DNA from 2 places in the Enterobacter sp. Li2LvB3 genome. Region 2 is predicted to be linked to the other one. Evidence: riboswitches for the same ligand, from Rfam matches in the RefSeq annotation. Region 2 holds a riboswitch; the other holds the start of a gene.

Region 1 (7,712 bases), on a different contig from region 2:
GCAGGAGTGGCTCTCATGGCCTGCCATTTTTGCCCATACCGGTTTCTATCGCCCGGATGATGTCCATCAGTCCTTATTCCGGGAACTGTTTGCGCAGATTATTGATGCGGGGCAGGCCGGAGGGCGCTACGCCGAACTCCTGGCCATTAACCTGCTGGAACAGGTGCTGTTACGACGCATGGAAGCGATTAATGAATCGCTTAACCCGCCACTTGATAATCGCGTACGCGATGCCTGTCAGTACATCAGCGATCACCTTGCAGACAGCCAGTTTGATATTGCCAGCGTTGCTCAACACGTGTGCCTGTCGCCGTCCCGATTATCACACCTGTTCCGCCAGCAGCTTGGGGTGAGCGTGCTGAGCTGGCGCGAAGATCAACGTATCAGTCAGGCTAAACTGTTGCTCAGTACAACCCGGATGCCTATTGCCACCGTAGGGCGCAATGTGGGCTTTGAAGATCAGCTCTATTTCTCGCGCGTCTTTAAAAAATGTACCGGGGCAAGCCCGAGTGAATTCCGTGCCGGATGTGAATGAAACGTAAAATAAGATAAACGTTCAGGTGAAGTTTGATGACTGCCAGTAAACTATTCAGACAATTGTTGTCTTGACGTGGTGAGGGGCTCTTTGCAAAATCCCTGCTTCGTTTTCTGACCGGAATAGTTATGCAGGCATTGCTGGAACATTTTATTACCCAGTCCGTTATGTATTCGCTCATCGCCGTTGCGCTGGTGGCGTTCCTGGAATCGCTGGCGCTTGTCGGGCTGATTTTACCTGGCACCGTGATGATGGCGGGGCTTGGTGCGTTAATCGGTAGCGGTGAGGTCAACTTCTGGCAGGCATGGCTGGCCGGGATTGTGGGGTGCTTGCTCGGGGACTGGATCTCTTTCTGGCTGGGCTGGCGCTTTAAGAAGCCGCTGCATCGCTGGTCGTTCATGAAAAAGAATAAAGCGCTGCTGGATAAGACCGAGCAGGCGCTGCATCAGCACAGTATGTTCACCATCCTGGTCGGGCGTTTTGTCGGGCCAACCCGTCCGATAGTGCCTATGGTGGCCGGGATGCTGGATCTGCCCGTGACCAAATTCGTGGTGCCGAATATTATCGGCTGCGTGTTCTGGCCGCCGTTTTACTTCCTGCCGGGGATCCTGGCCGGCGCGGCGATTGATATTCCTGCTGATATGCAAAGCGGGCAATTCAAATGGCTGTTGCTGGCAACGGCGCTGCTGCTGTGGCTGGCGGTCTGGCTGTGCTGGCGCCTGTGGCGCAGTGGTAAAGCGGGTGTGGATCGTTTGACGCACTACCTTCCTCGCCAGCGGTTAATCTGGCTGTCTCCCCTGATGCTCGGCATTGCGGTTGTGGCGCTGGTCGCACTGATTCGCCATCCGCTGATGCCGGTCTATGCGGAAATATTACTGAAAGTGGTGAGCCGCTAACTGCCGGGCGGCACTGCGTTTGCCCGGCCTACGGTTTTATTCCCAGTAGTTCTGAAGCGGTGACTTTTCCGTTTACCAGGGCTTCTGTTTCGCCATCCCACATAATACGTCCCTCCGCGATCACCACCGATCGCGGCGCAATGCGCGCGGCATCTTCGATGCTGTGAGAAACCATCAGCATGGTGAGCTGCTGGTGTTTGCAGACGTCCTGCACCAGGGTGAGCATCTCCTGACGCAGCGCCGGGTCGAGTGCCGAAAACGGTTCATCAAGCAGCAACACCGGCTGTTCGCGTACCAGGCAACGGGCCAGGGCAACGCGCTGGCGCTGGCCGCCAGACAGCTCGCCCGGCAGCCTGTCGATAAATGCTGTTAAGCCCATCTGCACGGCAATGGTGTCCAGCTTCTGACGCTGTGCAGCGTTGAGTTTCAGCCCCGGGTTCATCCCCAGCGCGATGTTTTGCCACACCGTCAGATGGGTAAACAGGTTGTTTTCCTGAAACAACATCGACACCGGGCGTCGTGCCGGCGGCGTGTAGGTATGATCCTGACCTTCAATGAGAATCGACCCGCTTGCCGGTTGCAGAAAACCGGCAACCAGATTAAGCAACGTACTCTTTCCGGCTCCGCTTGGGCCAAGAACGGCAATCATCTCACCCTGACGCGCGGAAAGGGTGAAGCGCATTGGCAGATGCTGGTAAAGCCAGGTGACATCAATCAGTTTTAACATCTCGCCCCGGGAGTTTTTCGATAACGGTAAATAAGGCAAAGCACAGCAGCAGAAGTAACAGTGCCGTCACGGCGCCATCCTGACTGCGATATGAGCCAATTTGCTGATACAGCCAGAACGGTAGCGTGCGGAAATCATCATTACCAAATAACGCCACAACGCCAAAATCACCAATCGACAATACGCTGGCGAAGGCTAATGCCTGCGCCAGCGGACGCTTCAGTGCGCGGAGTTCTACGGCCTTCAGACGCTGCCAGCCCTGCATTCCCAGTGACTGACACAACAAACTGTAGCGACTGTTGATATCGCGCATGGGGTTTTCCAGCACTTTGAGTGCGTAGGGGATAGCCATCAGCGCGTTGGTGAAAATCACAATGCCGTCTGCGCTTGCGGGCAGGCCAACGGTGGTGTTGAAGAGTAAAAAGAAACCTGTAGCCAGCACAATACCGGGCATCGCCAGAATCAGCATACCGGTCAGTTCCAGGGCTTGTCCGGCTTTACGGGCCTGGCGGGCATAAAGCTCGCGGCTACTCCAGAGCAACATCATGGTCAGGATAACGCACAGCAGCCCTGCCGCCAGCGCTATTCGTAATGAGGTAAAGGTCACCTGCCAGAGCACGGGCTGTCGTAATACGGACAGGATATTCAGGTTCAGGCCATCCACCACCACCGCCAGAAGCGGCGGCAGCAGAAGTAAGAGCGCCAGCGCAATGAGTGCGAAATCGGTGAGGCGGCTGTGCAGGCTATCCTGCGGGTCGCGCCAGCCTGAAATCTGATTCGCCCCAGGCGGGATGGCTTTACTCAGACGCTGGCTCAGTAATACCAGCACCAGGCAGCAGAACATCTGTACGATCGCCAGTAGCGCCGCGCGCCCCGGATCGTAGTCGTAGCTCAGGGCCTGATAGATAGCCAGCTCAATCGTTGTGGCCTGCGGGCCACCGCCAAGCGAGAGCACGGTTGCGAAGCTGGCAAAGCAGAGCATAAAGATCAGGGCGGCGACCGGTGGAATTTGCCGACGCAGCCAGGGCCATTCGACGAAACGGAAGAACGACCATCCGCGCATATCCAGCTGGGCAGCAAGCTGACGCTGTTCGCCGGGGATGTTCTCCAGCGCCTGTAAAAAGAGCCGCGTGGCCATCGGCATGTTGAAAAAAATGTGCGCCAGCAGAATGCCTTTCAATCCATAAGGGGAGAAGGTCCACTCCAGGCCAAGCAGGGTAAAGAGCGAGGCCAGCCAGCCCTGACGGCCATAGACGCTGAGAATACCGAAAACGGCAACCAGCACGGGCAGGATCAGCGTCATGGCGCACAGGCGCAACAATGCCTGTCTGCCAGGAAATCGTCTTCGGTAAAGTGCTCGCGCCAGAAAAATGGCAGGAATAACCGACAGCAGCGCCGAGAGAAACGCCTGCCAGAAAGAGAAACGAATGACGTGCCAGAGATAGCTATCGTGCCAGAGAGAGAGCAGATCGCTCTCTGGCGCGTTTAACCATAACGCAAGAAATGCCCCCAGACTTACCGCAACCATCAGGATGGCGGCGAGCAGTCCGGGGAGTAACCAGCCTGCAATTAACGGCTGACGGCGCGTTGCCATTCGCTTACCCATGCTGTGCGCTGTGCAGCCACCTGCTGCGGCGTAAACTCCAGTGAGGTTTGCGGTTTAGAAAGCTGATCAAAGCCTGCCGGCAGCGCAACGCTGGTGACCGGATACATCCAGTTGCCCGTCGGGATAGCATTCTGGAACGCAGGAGAAACCATAAATTTCAGGAACTTCTCTGCCAGCTCCGGCTGCTTGCTGGCGGCGGTACGTGCAGCCACTTCAACCTGCAAGTAGTGGCCTTCTGCAAAGTTTGCAGCCGCGTAGTTGTCTTTCTTCTCGGCAATAATGTGGTAAGCCGGAGAAGTGGTGTAGCTCAGCACCAGGTCGCTTTCCCCTTTCAGGAACAGACCATAGGCTTCACTCCAGCCCTTCGTGACGGTGACGGTTTTCGCAGCCAGCTTCTGCCAGGCTTCCGGCGCTTTATCGCCATAGACTTTTTGCATCCACAGCAGCAGGCCAAGACCCGGGGTACTGGTACGCGGGTCTTCGTAAATCACGCGCCATTTCTGATCGCTTTCAACCAGCTCTTTCAGGCTTTTGGGCGGGTTCTTCAGCTTGTTTTTGTCATAAACAAAGGCAAAGTAGCCGTAATCAAAGGGAACGAAGATGTCGTTTTTCCAGCCGCCAGGCACGCTGACGGCATCGGTTGACACGCCGCTTTTGGCAAACAGCTTAGTTTGTGTGGCAGCGTCCAGCAGGTTGTTATCAAGGCCAAGCACCACGTCGGCTTTGCTGTTTTTCCCTTCCATGCGCAGACGGTTAAGCAGCGAAACGCCATCTTCCAGCGCGACAAATTTCAGCTCGCAGTTACAGTCGGCTTCAAAGGCTTTTTTTACCACCGGGCCCGGGCCCCAGTCGGCCGAGAAAGAGTCGTAGGTGTAGACTGTCAGAACAGGCTTAGCAGCAGCAGGCAGTGCAATCAGCACCAGCAGAGGAAGAACTTTTTTTAACACTTTGCACCTCATAGTTGAGTGGCAAAGGATTTTGAGCGACAGCCTCAAATCCCTTCGCCGGCGTTATCCGGATCAGGTTCGACGGGTATTATCTCAGCGCACATCAGTGATGCAGCACCCCGTTGAGAACGGCGGTATTGTAATGATTTGGTGAATATTGCGAAAGTGTTATGGCTCAGGCGGTGCAAACCAGGCCGATTTAAAGTCAAACCAGCCCAGTGTGTTCATGCGTAAGCCGCGCATACTGCGTTGCCCCTGAATCATCAGCCAGTGGTGGATCAACGGCACAATGGCCTGCTGAGCCAGTAATTGCTGGCACCACGAAGCCAGATTCATCTCGCCTGCGCGCCACTGGGCGGCGTCTTGCTGCCAGTCCCGGTCGATACAGTGCTGGATCAACGGCACCTCGTACAGGTGTGAAAAGAGCGAGAAATCGAGCGGCAGGGTGAAGTTAGCACTGTTCAGCCAGATGTCACTCACCACATCGCCGCGGTGCCACTCGTCATAATCAACCTCCTGGATCTCCAGCGTCACCCCAACGGTTGCCAGCAGTTTCGCCATGATTCTGGCAATAAAGCGGTGCTCTACGTGTTCGCGGTAGAAGGTCAGGGTGATGGACTCTAGCCCAGCGGGTTTTTCGCATGGCACCGGACGCGCGTGGTGCCAGCGTGGCAGCAGCCCATACGCCGGGAACCAGTAGGTCTGATACTGTTCTTCCGCGTGGTAAATCAGGTTAGATGGGGCGAGTACATGGCTTATCCACTTACGAACCTCCTGATTTGCGCCGCGATGGGTGCGGCTGTCAAACAGCAGATAGTAGCAGCCCTCTTCAAGACGGCTTTCGACCGCTTTCTCACCTGTGGTGGGGCCCTCGAGCGTCAGGCCAACGCTCAGCTCTTCGCTGATATCCGGCAATACCCAGACGTTCACTTCGTCGATCAGCGCCCGGTAGCCAAAATAGTCATCAAAAGCGCGGATCTTAAGCTGGTTATTATTGTTGCGTGAAACGGCGTAAGGCCCGGTGCCAATCGGCTGGCTGGCAAAATTATTCAGGGAACTCCATTCGCCGGGCAAGATCATCGACGGCACATAGCCCAGAAGCCAGGGGAGCCATTTGTCTGGCTGCGACAGCTCAATATCCAGCGTCCAGGCGGTCGGCGAATGGATGTGGATGATGTGTGAGTAGAGCGGAAGCTTACGGGCGCGATCCAGCGAAGCGATAACATCGGCCATTTCCAGCTCACGTCCGTGGTGGAAATGAATACCGGGGCGTAAAAAAAATCGCCAGTGGAGAGGGGAAAGTTGCTGCCAGTGGTGAGCGATATCCGCTTCCAGTTCCCCGTTTTCCTCATTTATGCGCGTCAGGCCGCTGAAGATTTGTCGCGCCATATGGGTTTCTGAACGCCGTAACGCCGTGCCGGGTAACAGATTTTTCATTGGACGATAGTAGAGCACCCGCAGAATATGCCGCCCCTGGCGAAAGCTCCGCCCGAGATGTGAAACCAGCATCTGACGTACGGCAGCCTTATCGCCCACCAGTTGCACCAGCTGATCGATCCGGTCCTGCTCCAGCAGGTCTTCTGCGCGCTGCTGTTGCAGCGCAAGGCCGGTGTAGAGGAAGCTCAGGCGTGAACGTTTGCCACGTCCGGCCTCTGCTTCCCAGTTCAGCCAGCCCTGTTGCTGCATGGTGTTGAGCAGGGTACGCATATGACGGCGAGAGCAGTTCAGTAGATCGGCCAGCTCATTTAGCGTGGTGTCCTGGGATTGCCCCTCGCAGCATTGCCAGAGGCGGATAAATTGTTGTTGCAGACGACCAGAAGGCATAAAAGGGGAACTCCTGACAAAAAATCAGCAATTTATTTATCCCTATATTAAGCCAATAATTCTTCCCGATGAAGCGAGGAGGTAAATTATGAAGAGGTCTACCGCACGTCAGTTTTATCAGCAGTACTTTTCAGCGACAAAGGGAGTGTCCTGGCTGGCCCGCCAGTGTGCAGAGCAACGACTGAAAATTTTGGAAGAATTGATGCAGTGGGATGTTACGAAATCGACCTCTTCTCGCTAACTCGCCTCGATCATGTGTGACTGAGTATTGGTGCTAATCACCCGCCAGCAAAATGTTTTTGCTGGCTTTTTTCGTTTACTATTTCACCCAATTTCAAACTGCTTTCACAAGGATTTGCGTATGCTCTGGTTGATGACGATGGGGCGACGCCTGAATGGCGTGTATGCCGCATTTATGCTGGTGGCTTTTATGATGGGTGTGGCCGGGGCGCTCCAGGCGCCTACGCTGAGCCTGTTTCTCAGCCGCGAAGTAGGGGCGCAGCCGTTCTGGGTTGGCCTGTTTTACACCGTCAACGCCATTGCCGGGATCCTGGTCAGCCTGTGGCTTGCTAAGCGTTCCGACAGCCAGGGCGATCGCCGAAAATTGATCCTCTTTTGTTGCGCCATGGCCATCGGTAATGCCTTGCTGTTTGCCTTTAATCGCCACTATATGACGCTGCTCACCTGCGGCGTGCTGCTGGCGGCGCTGGCCAATACCGCCATGCCGCAGCTGTTTGCGCTGGCCCGTGAGTATGCGGACAGTTCTGCCCGCGAAGTGGTGATGTTCAGCTCGGTAATGCGTGCGCAGCTCTCTCTCGCGTGGGTTATTGGCCCGCCGCTGGCATTCATGCTGGCGCTGAGTTATGGCTTTACGGTCATGTTTTCGATTGCGGCAGGGATTTTTGCCATCAGCCTTGTACTGATTGCCTTTGCACTGCCTTCGGTTGCAAGGGTTGAGCAAACGCCAGACAAACTGGTTGCTCAGGTCAGCGGCTGGAAAGATAAAAATGTCCGGATGCTGTTTATCGCCTCCACGCTGATGTGGACCTGCAACACCATGTACATCATCGATATGCCTTTGTGGATCAGTAGTGAGCTGGGTTTACCGGACAAACTTGCGGGCATCCTGATGGGGACGGCCGCAGGGCTTGAGATCCCGGCGATGATTCTGGCGGGT
Region 2 (7,712 bases):
CGAGTAATACCCCCTAACCCTAACCCTAACCCTCTCCCTTTGGGAGAGGGAAATTACGTCAGAAACTCTTCTCCATCGGCTGCCAGGTGCAGAAATCTTCGTTCGCCACCAGCAGCAGCTGAGATCCTTCCGGTGCTTCCAGCCAGGATACACTCACTTCAACCGACGACTTTTGCTGTCGACGTTGAATATGTTGTATCGCCCAGGTTTCAAGTTCAGGCTTCACCGTCTGCCCTTCGCAGGTGGTGACCGTACCATCCATATGCCAGCGTCCCTGACGCAGCACGACACGTCCCTGACGCAGCGCATCGCTGGTCTGACGAATTTGTTCAGCACGGTATTTATAGAGGGCGATTTGATCGCTGGAAAGTTGCTGCTTTTGCCCACTCACTTCACGCTGCATAAAACTCAGCTCGCCATGGTCGTCAAAACGCACACGGACATGTTCGGGGGTCTTACTGTAGATATTCAGCTCGATAAGCGACAGGGTGTCGTCTTGCCAGCGGTACTCAGCGGTTGAGGTATCGCCGCTATGCCACGGGCTGAAGGCAGAGAGAAGATGAACTTCCCCGCCAGAATCTTTGCGCCATATCCTGACTGCTCCCTGGTTGTCAGCGTAGCCGCTGCCGGTAAACGGTGGCAGAGAGGAGTCATGGCTACAGGCTGACAGCAACAGCACGCCGGCCAGCGCGAGTGCACCACGCCAGACAGACAAAAGGGGCGTTACCGCCCCTTCGTTAAAACTGTTCACTGCCACGCGTCTTACTTAACAGCGTCTTTCAGTGCTTTACCAGAAACAAATGCCGGCACGTTAGCTGCGGCGATTTTGATTTCTTTACCGGTCTGCGGGTTGCGGCCAGTACGCTCAGCGCGGTGGTTCACTTTGAAGGTACCGAAACCAACCAGTTGTACAGCATCGCCTTCTTTCAGAGACTCAGTAATAGCAGCCAGGGTAGATTCCAGAGCAGCTTTAGCCTGCACTTTAGACAGATCAGCCTTGTCCGCAATTACATCAATCAGTTGAGTCTTGTTCATAAGTTATCCTTTCAATGTGTTTATCGCTTGCTAAGCATCGAGTGCGACGAAAATGCCAAAAAAGCACTCTCCTGCATACACGCACCGATAGCCACTTTTTTTCGCCCCCCAAATGTAGACCAGACGGGGGGCGAAAGGGAAGAGTCGAGGAGTGACAAAACAGGCGTTAAATCACGTTTTGTTGACTCATTGGTTAAAAATTATACCAATATTACTCTCGGCGGCCTCACGTAAGTCCGCACGAAGCCCTTTGATCAGCTCAATATCGCGTTCTTCGCACTCTGCCAGTAATCGGAAAATCTCCCACTGAATATCCCATTCCTGCTCAACTGCGGGGTTCGCTCTCAGTTCTTCATCGGTCATTTCGCGACCTTCCTGGGTCATTTCCAGCATCGCAACGGTAGTAATCGATGCCTTACTGACTTCAATGGCGTGCTCCAGGGTTTCGCCACTCAGACGGGAGTGAATCAGTTCACTTAATGCCACGCAGGCATCAATTGCCGGATAGACACCGTACAAGTCGAAATCATCCGCTACCGGAATGGCCTCTTCCAGCTTTTCAAGCTGAGAGTCGAAGTTCACCTTCGCGTCTTTGACGGTCAGCGTTTCCCAGATGAGATCCAGAATACGGCGATAGATATGGCCATCACCAAATTCCGTCTGCTTGCAGAACGCGGCGTAGTTGGGATACATGCGCTCGCACAGGCAAGCCATAAAAGTGACGTGCTGCCAGCTTTCCAGCTTCTCAAGGCGCAGATGAATCGGGTTTTGTAACATGATGATGTCTCGAATCGGAAATTAGCGGCAGTTTACCTGAATCATCGCTGAATTTCCTGCCAGCGAATAAAAGCCGGTCGCTGTGATGCAACGGCATCCGCCCAGCGTGTTGGCTCCGGTAAACGATATCCTCTTGTGCAACGCTGCACCCACGTTAGCGCACTGTCCATACTGACCCGGTGCCCGGTGGCGATAAACAGCGGATTACAGCGCGCTTTACTGCGCCAGACCCATGCCAGCTGCTCGCCTTTATCCATCAGGGGGCCGAGGGCGCCCGCTTCGGCAGAAAGAGGCTCAAACGCACCGTACAGGCGCTTTTTGGCGACACCTATCGTTGGCACATCCACCAGCAGGCCAAAATGGCTGGCAACACCCAACCGGCGCGGATGAGAAATACCGTGCCCGTCAACGAACAGCAGGTCAGGTTTTTGCGAGAGGAGCTCCCACGCGACCAGCAGCGCGGGATATTCACGAAAGGAGAGAAAACCTGGAATGTAAGGCATGGTGGTAGCGATACGCGCTACCTTGTATTCCACCAGCTCCAGCGAAGGGTACTTCAATACCACCATCGCGGCTCGCGTCACCTCCCCGCCCTGCTCAAACCCCACATCGGCGCCACCAATATACTGCGGCGGATTCTTATCGAGTTGATCCTCGCGGATCACCGATGATGCCAGTTCCAACTGCTGAGCGCGTAATGACGCGAGATCCATAGCTATTCCTTACTTGTGGTACTGCGCAGACAACCGGTGTACCGCCTCCACAAACGCACCCGCGTGCTCAGGCGGTACATCCTGATGAATACCGTGGCCGAGGTTAAAGACGTGGCCTTCACCCTGACCAAAGCCCGCCAGAATAGTTGCGACCTCTTCTTCGATACGTGCAGGCGGTGCATACAGCATGGATGGGTCCATATTGCCTTGCAGCGCCACTTTGTCGCCCACGCGGCGACGTGCATCAGCGATATCGGTCGTCCAGTCCAGCCCAAGCGCGTCACAGCCTGTTGCTGCCATCGCTTCGAGCCACTGACCGCCACCTTTGGTGAACAGCGTTACCGGCACGCGGCGGCCTTCATTTTCGCGCAGCAGACCATCAACGATTTTGTGCATGTAATAGAGCGAGAATTGCTGATAATCGCGCCCGGTCAGCACACCACCCCAGGTATCGAAAATCATCACTGACTGCGCACCCGCTTTAATTTGGGCATTCAGATACAGCGTGACGCTCTTCGCCAGCTTGTCGAGCAGCGCATGCAGCGCCAGTGGCTCGGCATACATCATCTTTTTGATCACGGTAAAGGCTTTGCTGCTGCCACCTTCAACCATGTAAGTCGCCAGCGTCCACGGGCTGCCGGAGAAGCCAATCAGCGGCACTTCGCCTTTCAGCTCACGGCGGATGGTGCGTACCGCATTCATCACATAGCCCAGTTCACCCTCAGGGTCTGGGATCGGCAGCTTATCGACGTCGGCTTTGCTCTTAATCGGAGAGGTGAAACGTGGGCCTTCGCCCGTTTCGAAATACAGCCCAAGACCCATGGCATCAGGGATAGTCAGAATGTCCGAAAAGAGGATCGCCGCATCCAGTGGATAACGTCGCAGCGGCTGGAGCGTGACTTCGCAAGCCAGTTCCGCATTTTTGCACAGCGACATAAAATCCCCCGCCTGGGCACGGGTGGCTTTGTACTCCGGGAGATAGCGGCCAGCCTGGCGCATCATCCACACCGGAGTGACATCAACGGGCTGGCGCAGCAGCGCACGCAGATAACGATCGTTCTTCAGTTCGGTCATTTTTGCAGTTCCTTAAGCGTCATGGCCTCAGTGTAACATGTCACTCAGCATCAGCCCGACACATTGCGACGGTATCTTCTATCAGCCGGCGCGCCACGGTGCCCGGCGGTGGTAACAGCGGTAAATCGTCGTAACGATACCAGTTCGCCTCCAGCAGCTCTTTCTGGTCGATAACAATCTCGCCGCTGTCGTATTCGGCCATAAACGCGGTCATCAGTGATTGCGGGAACGGCCAGGGCTGTGAGGTGACATAGCGCAGGTTTTTCACCGTAATCCCGCTCTCTTCCATGACTTCGCGTGCTACGGCCTGCTCCAGCGTCTCACCCACTTCAACGAATCCGGCTAACACGGTGTGTACGCCGTTGCGATGGCGGGTGTGTTGCGCCAGCAGGATCGAATCTTCCCGGCGGATAGCGACAATGATGCACGGCGCAATTTGCGGGTAGTAACGTTCCCGGCAGTGGCTGCACAGCATCGCCCATTCGGTTTTGCTCGGATGCATGGTATGGCCGCAATAGCCGCAGTATTTATGCGAACGGTAAAACTCCGCCAGCTGCACGCCGCGGCCAGCCAGCTGGAACAGCCCGACATCAAGATCGAGTACCTGACGAACCGATCCCATATCCTGACGGCGGGCCTGCTGGATCATCCACACAGGATCGCCCTGCCACTCGCCGATCCTCAGCGCAGGTTGGCCCACAAGATCGAATTTTTCTGCCGCGCCATAGGGTATTTCCCCTGCGGGCAACCATAATTTTTGTTCGTAACTGACTAACCACCAACCGAGATCTGATTTTTCAATAATACGATCCATATCTATTGCACTACCTTCGCTTCACTGACATGTTGTTAGCATCGTGGTTAAATTTTGGGTAAGCAGATTCAATTCTAAACCTTGCGGAGTCGAACATGTTAAACCAGCTGGAAAGCCTGACAGAGCGCGTTGGAGGAAGTAACAAACTGGTGGATCGCTGGCTACATGTACGCAAGCATCTGCTCGTGGCTTATTACAATCTGGTCGGCATTAAGCCTGGCAAAGAATCCTACATGCGCCTGAACGAAAAAGCGCTGGATGATTTTTGTCAGAGCCTGGTCGACTACTTGTCCGACGGCCATTTCAATATTTATGAACGTATTATCCGCGAAATGGAAGGGACAACGCCGTATTTAGCGGCCAGCAAACTCTATCCGCTGCTGGAAGCCAACACTCAGCAGATTATGGACTACTACGACTCCACGCTTGAGAACGCTATTGATCACGATAACTATCTTGAGTTCCAGCAGGCGCTGTCCGATCTTGGCGAAGCCCTGGAAGAGCGATTTACGCTGGAAGATAAGCTGATCGCCCTCGCGCTGGACAACGATTTGAACATCAGTAACGAAGAGAACATCGCGCGGCCTGCTTGAGTTCTTAATCGTTAACGAGTAATTTACAAACATTCGCCCCTCTCACGAGGGGGATTTTTCTTGTCGGAGTGCCCAGCGTTTGCAAAAACGCGGGCTGAGACCGTTAATTCGGGATCCGCGGAACCTGATCAGGCTAATACCTGCGAAGGGAACAAGAGTTACACTGCTGTTGTATCGCCCCTGGGCGATCTCCTCTTGCTTCATCCGTCGTCTGACAAGCCATGTCCTTCACTTTTGGAATGAGCTATGTCTACCACTAAACTGACCCGTCGCGAACAACGCGCACAAGCACAACACTTCATCGACACCCTGGAAGGCACTGCTTTCCCGAACTCAAACCGCATTTACATTACCGGCTCTCAGGCGGATATCCGCGTCCCGATGCGTGAAATCCAGCTTAGCCCAACGCTCATTGGCGGCAGCAAAGAGGATCCGCAGTTTGAAGATAACGAAGCGATCCCGGTGTATGACACCTCTGGCCCGTATGGCGATCCTGAGATTGCGATCAACGTTCAGCAGGGTCTGGCAAAGCTGCGCCAGCCGTGGATTGACGCCCGTAATGACAGCGAAGAACTCAACGAGCAAAGCTCCGCATATACCAAAGAGCGCCTGGCCGACGACGGTCTGGACGAGCTGCGCTTCACCGGCCTGCTGACCCCGAAACGCGCCTCAGCAGGCAAATGCGTAACCCAGCTACACTATGCACGCCAGGGTATCGTCACGCCGGAAATGGAGTTCATCGCCATCCGCGAAAATATGGGACGTGAACGTATTCGCGGTGAAGTGCTGCGCCACCAGCATCCAGGAGAAGGTTTCGGCGCGCGTCTGCCGGAAAATATCACCCCGGAATTTGTGCGTGACGAAGTGGCCGCCGGGCGCGCCATTATCCCTGCGAACATCAACCACCCTGAATCAGAGCCGATGATCATCGGGCGTAACTTCCTGGTGAAGGTCAACGCCAACATTGGTAACTCGGCGGTGACCTCCTCCATTGAAGAAGAGGTGGAAAAACTGGTCTGGTCTACCCGCTGGGGTGCAGACACGGTGATGGACCTCTCTACCGGACGTTACATCCACGAAACCCGCGAGTGGATCCTGCGTAACAGCCCGGTACCGATTGGTACTGTGCCCATTTATCAGGCGCTGGAAAAAGTGAACGGCATCGCCGAAAACCTCACCTGGGAAGCCTTCCGCGATACGCTGCTGGAGCAGGCTGAACAGGGTGTGGACTATTTCACCATCCACGCCGGTGTGCTGCTGCGTTATGTGCCGATGACCGCTAAACGCCTGACCGGGATTGTCTCGCGCGGCGGCTCAATCATGGCCAAATGGTGCCTGTCGCACCATCAGGAAAACTTCCTGTACCAGCACTTCCGCGAGATTTGCGAAATCTGCGCAGCCTACGACGTTTCGCTCTCACTGGGCGATGGCCTGCGTCCAGGCTCGATTCAGGATGCCAACGACGAAGCGCAGTTTGCCGAACTGCATACGCTGGGCGAACTGACCAAAATCGCCTGGGAGTATGACGTGCAGGTAATGATTGAAGGCCCGGGACATGTCCCTATGCAGATGATCCGCCGCAACATGACCGAAGAGCTGGAGCACTGCCACGAAGCGCCGTTCTATACTCTGGGGCCATTGACCACAGATATCGCGCCAGGCTACGACCACTTCACCTCCGGGATTGGCGCGGCGATGATCGGCTGGTTCGGCTGCGCCATGCTCTGCTACGTAACGCCGAAAGAGCACCTCGGTCTGCCGAACAAAGAAGATGTCAAACAGGGTCTGATCACCTACAAAATTGCTGCCCACGCAGCGGATCTGGCGAAAGGCCATCCGGGCGCGCAAATCCGTGATAACGCGATGTCGAAAGCACGCTTCGAATTCCGCTGGGAAGATCAGTTCAACCTGGCGCTCGACCCGTTCACCGCCCGCGCCTACCACGACGAAACCCTGCCACAGGAATCCGGTAAAGTGGCGCACTTCTGCTCCATGTGCGGGCCAAAGTTCTGCTCCATGAAAATCACCCAGGAAGTGCGTGATTACGCAGCGGCACAGGCTATTGAAGTGGGCATGGCGGACATGTCAGATAACTTCCGCGCAAAAGGCGGCGAAATCTACCTCAAAAAAGAGGAGGCGTAATGTATCAGCCTGATTTCCCACCGGTTCCCTTTCGGCTAGGGCTTTACCCGGTAGTGGATAGCGTTGAGTGGATTGCGCGCCTGCTGGAGGCAGGCGTTCGCACCATCCAGCTGCGCATCAAAGATAAACGTGATGAAGAGGTGGAGGCCGATGTGGTCGCCGCCATTGAACTGGGACGTCGTTATGAGGCCCGCCTGTTTATCAACGACTACTGGCGACTGGCCATTAAGCACCAGGCTTACGGCGTGCACCTGGGTCAGGAAGACCTGGAGACAACGGATCTGGACGCTATCCGTAAAGCCGGACTGCGTTTGGGGGTTTCAACCCACGACGACATGGAGATCGATGTGGCGCTCGCCGCACGCCCCTCTTATATCGCACTTGGCCACGTCTTCCCGACACAGACCAAACAGATGCCTTCAGCACCCCAGGGGCTTGGGCAGCTGGCTGGTCATATTCAGCGACTGACCGATTATCCGACCGTCGCCATCGGCGGCATTAGCCTTGAACGGGCTCCGGCTGTGCTGGAGACGGGCGTTGGCAGTATTGCCGTCGTCAGCGCCA

The links. A riboswitch is a leader RNA that binds a small molecule or an ion and turns the genes downstream of it on or off. The one in region 2 is predicted to bind thiamine pyrophosphate.
Region 1: it holds a riboswitch for thiamine pyrophosphate, as region 2 does, so the genes downstream of both, thiB (thiamine ABC transporter substrate binding subunit) here and thiC (phosphomethylpyrimidine synthase ThiC) in region 2, are expected to answer to the same signal.

The regions. Positions count from the first base shown of each region.
Region 1 is NZ_JBSICG010000008.1:74,753-82,464, forward strand. It holds gene araC (arabinose operon transcriptional regulator AraC) at 1-535, shown strand, start outside; gene ACS603_RS08705 (DedA family protein) at 664-1,431, shown strand; gene thiQ (thiamine ABC transporter ATP-binding protein ThiQ) at 1,460-2,158, opposite strand; gene thiP (thiamine/thiamine pyrophosphate ABC transporter permease ThiP) at 2,142-3,752, opposite strand; gene thiB (thiamine ABC transporter substrate binding subunit) at 3,728-4,711, opposite strand; TPP riboswitch at 4,743-4,843, opposite strand; gene sgrR (HTH-type transcriptional regulator SgrR) at 4,880-6,535, opposite strand; gene sgrT (glucose uptake inhibitor SgrT) at 6,624-6,776, shown strand; gene ACS603_RS08735 (sugar efflux transporter) at 6,897-7,712, shown strand, end outside.
Region 2 is NZ_JBSICG010000039.1:18,070-25,781, reverse strand. It holds gene purD (phosphoribosylamine--glycine ligase) at 1-7, shown strand, start outside; gene ACS603_RS22710 (DUF1481 domain-containing protein) at 59-751, opposite strand; gene hupA (nucleoid-associated protein HU-alpha) at 763-1,035, opposite strand; gene ACS603_RS22700 (YjaG family protein) at 1,222-1,812, opposite strand; gene nfi (deoxyribonuclease V) at 1,854-2,525, opposite strand; gene hemE (uroporphyrinogen decarboxylase) at 2,535-3,599, opposite strand; gene nudC (NAD(+) diphosphatase) at 3,640-4,413, opposite strand; gene rsd (sigma D regulator) at 4,509-5,006, shown strand; TPP riboswitch at 5,061-5,174, shown strand; gene thiC (phosphomethylpyrimidine synthase ThiC) at 5,253-7,148, shown strand; gene thiE (thiamine phosphate synthase) at 7,148-7,712, shown strand, end outside.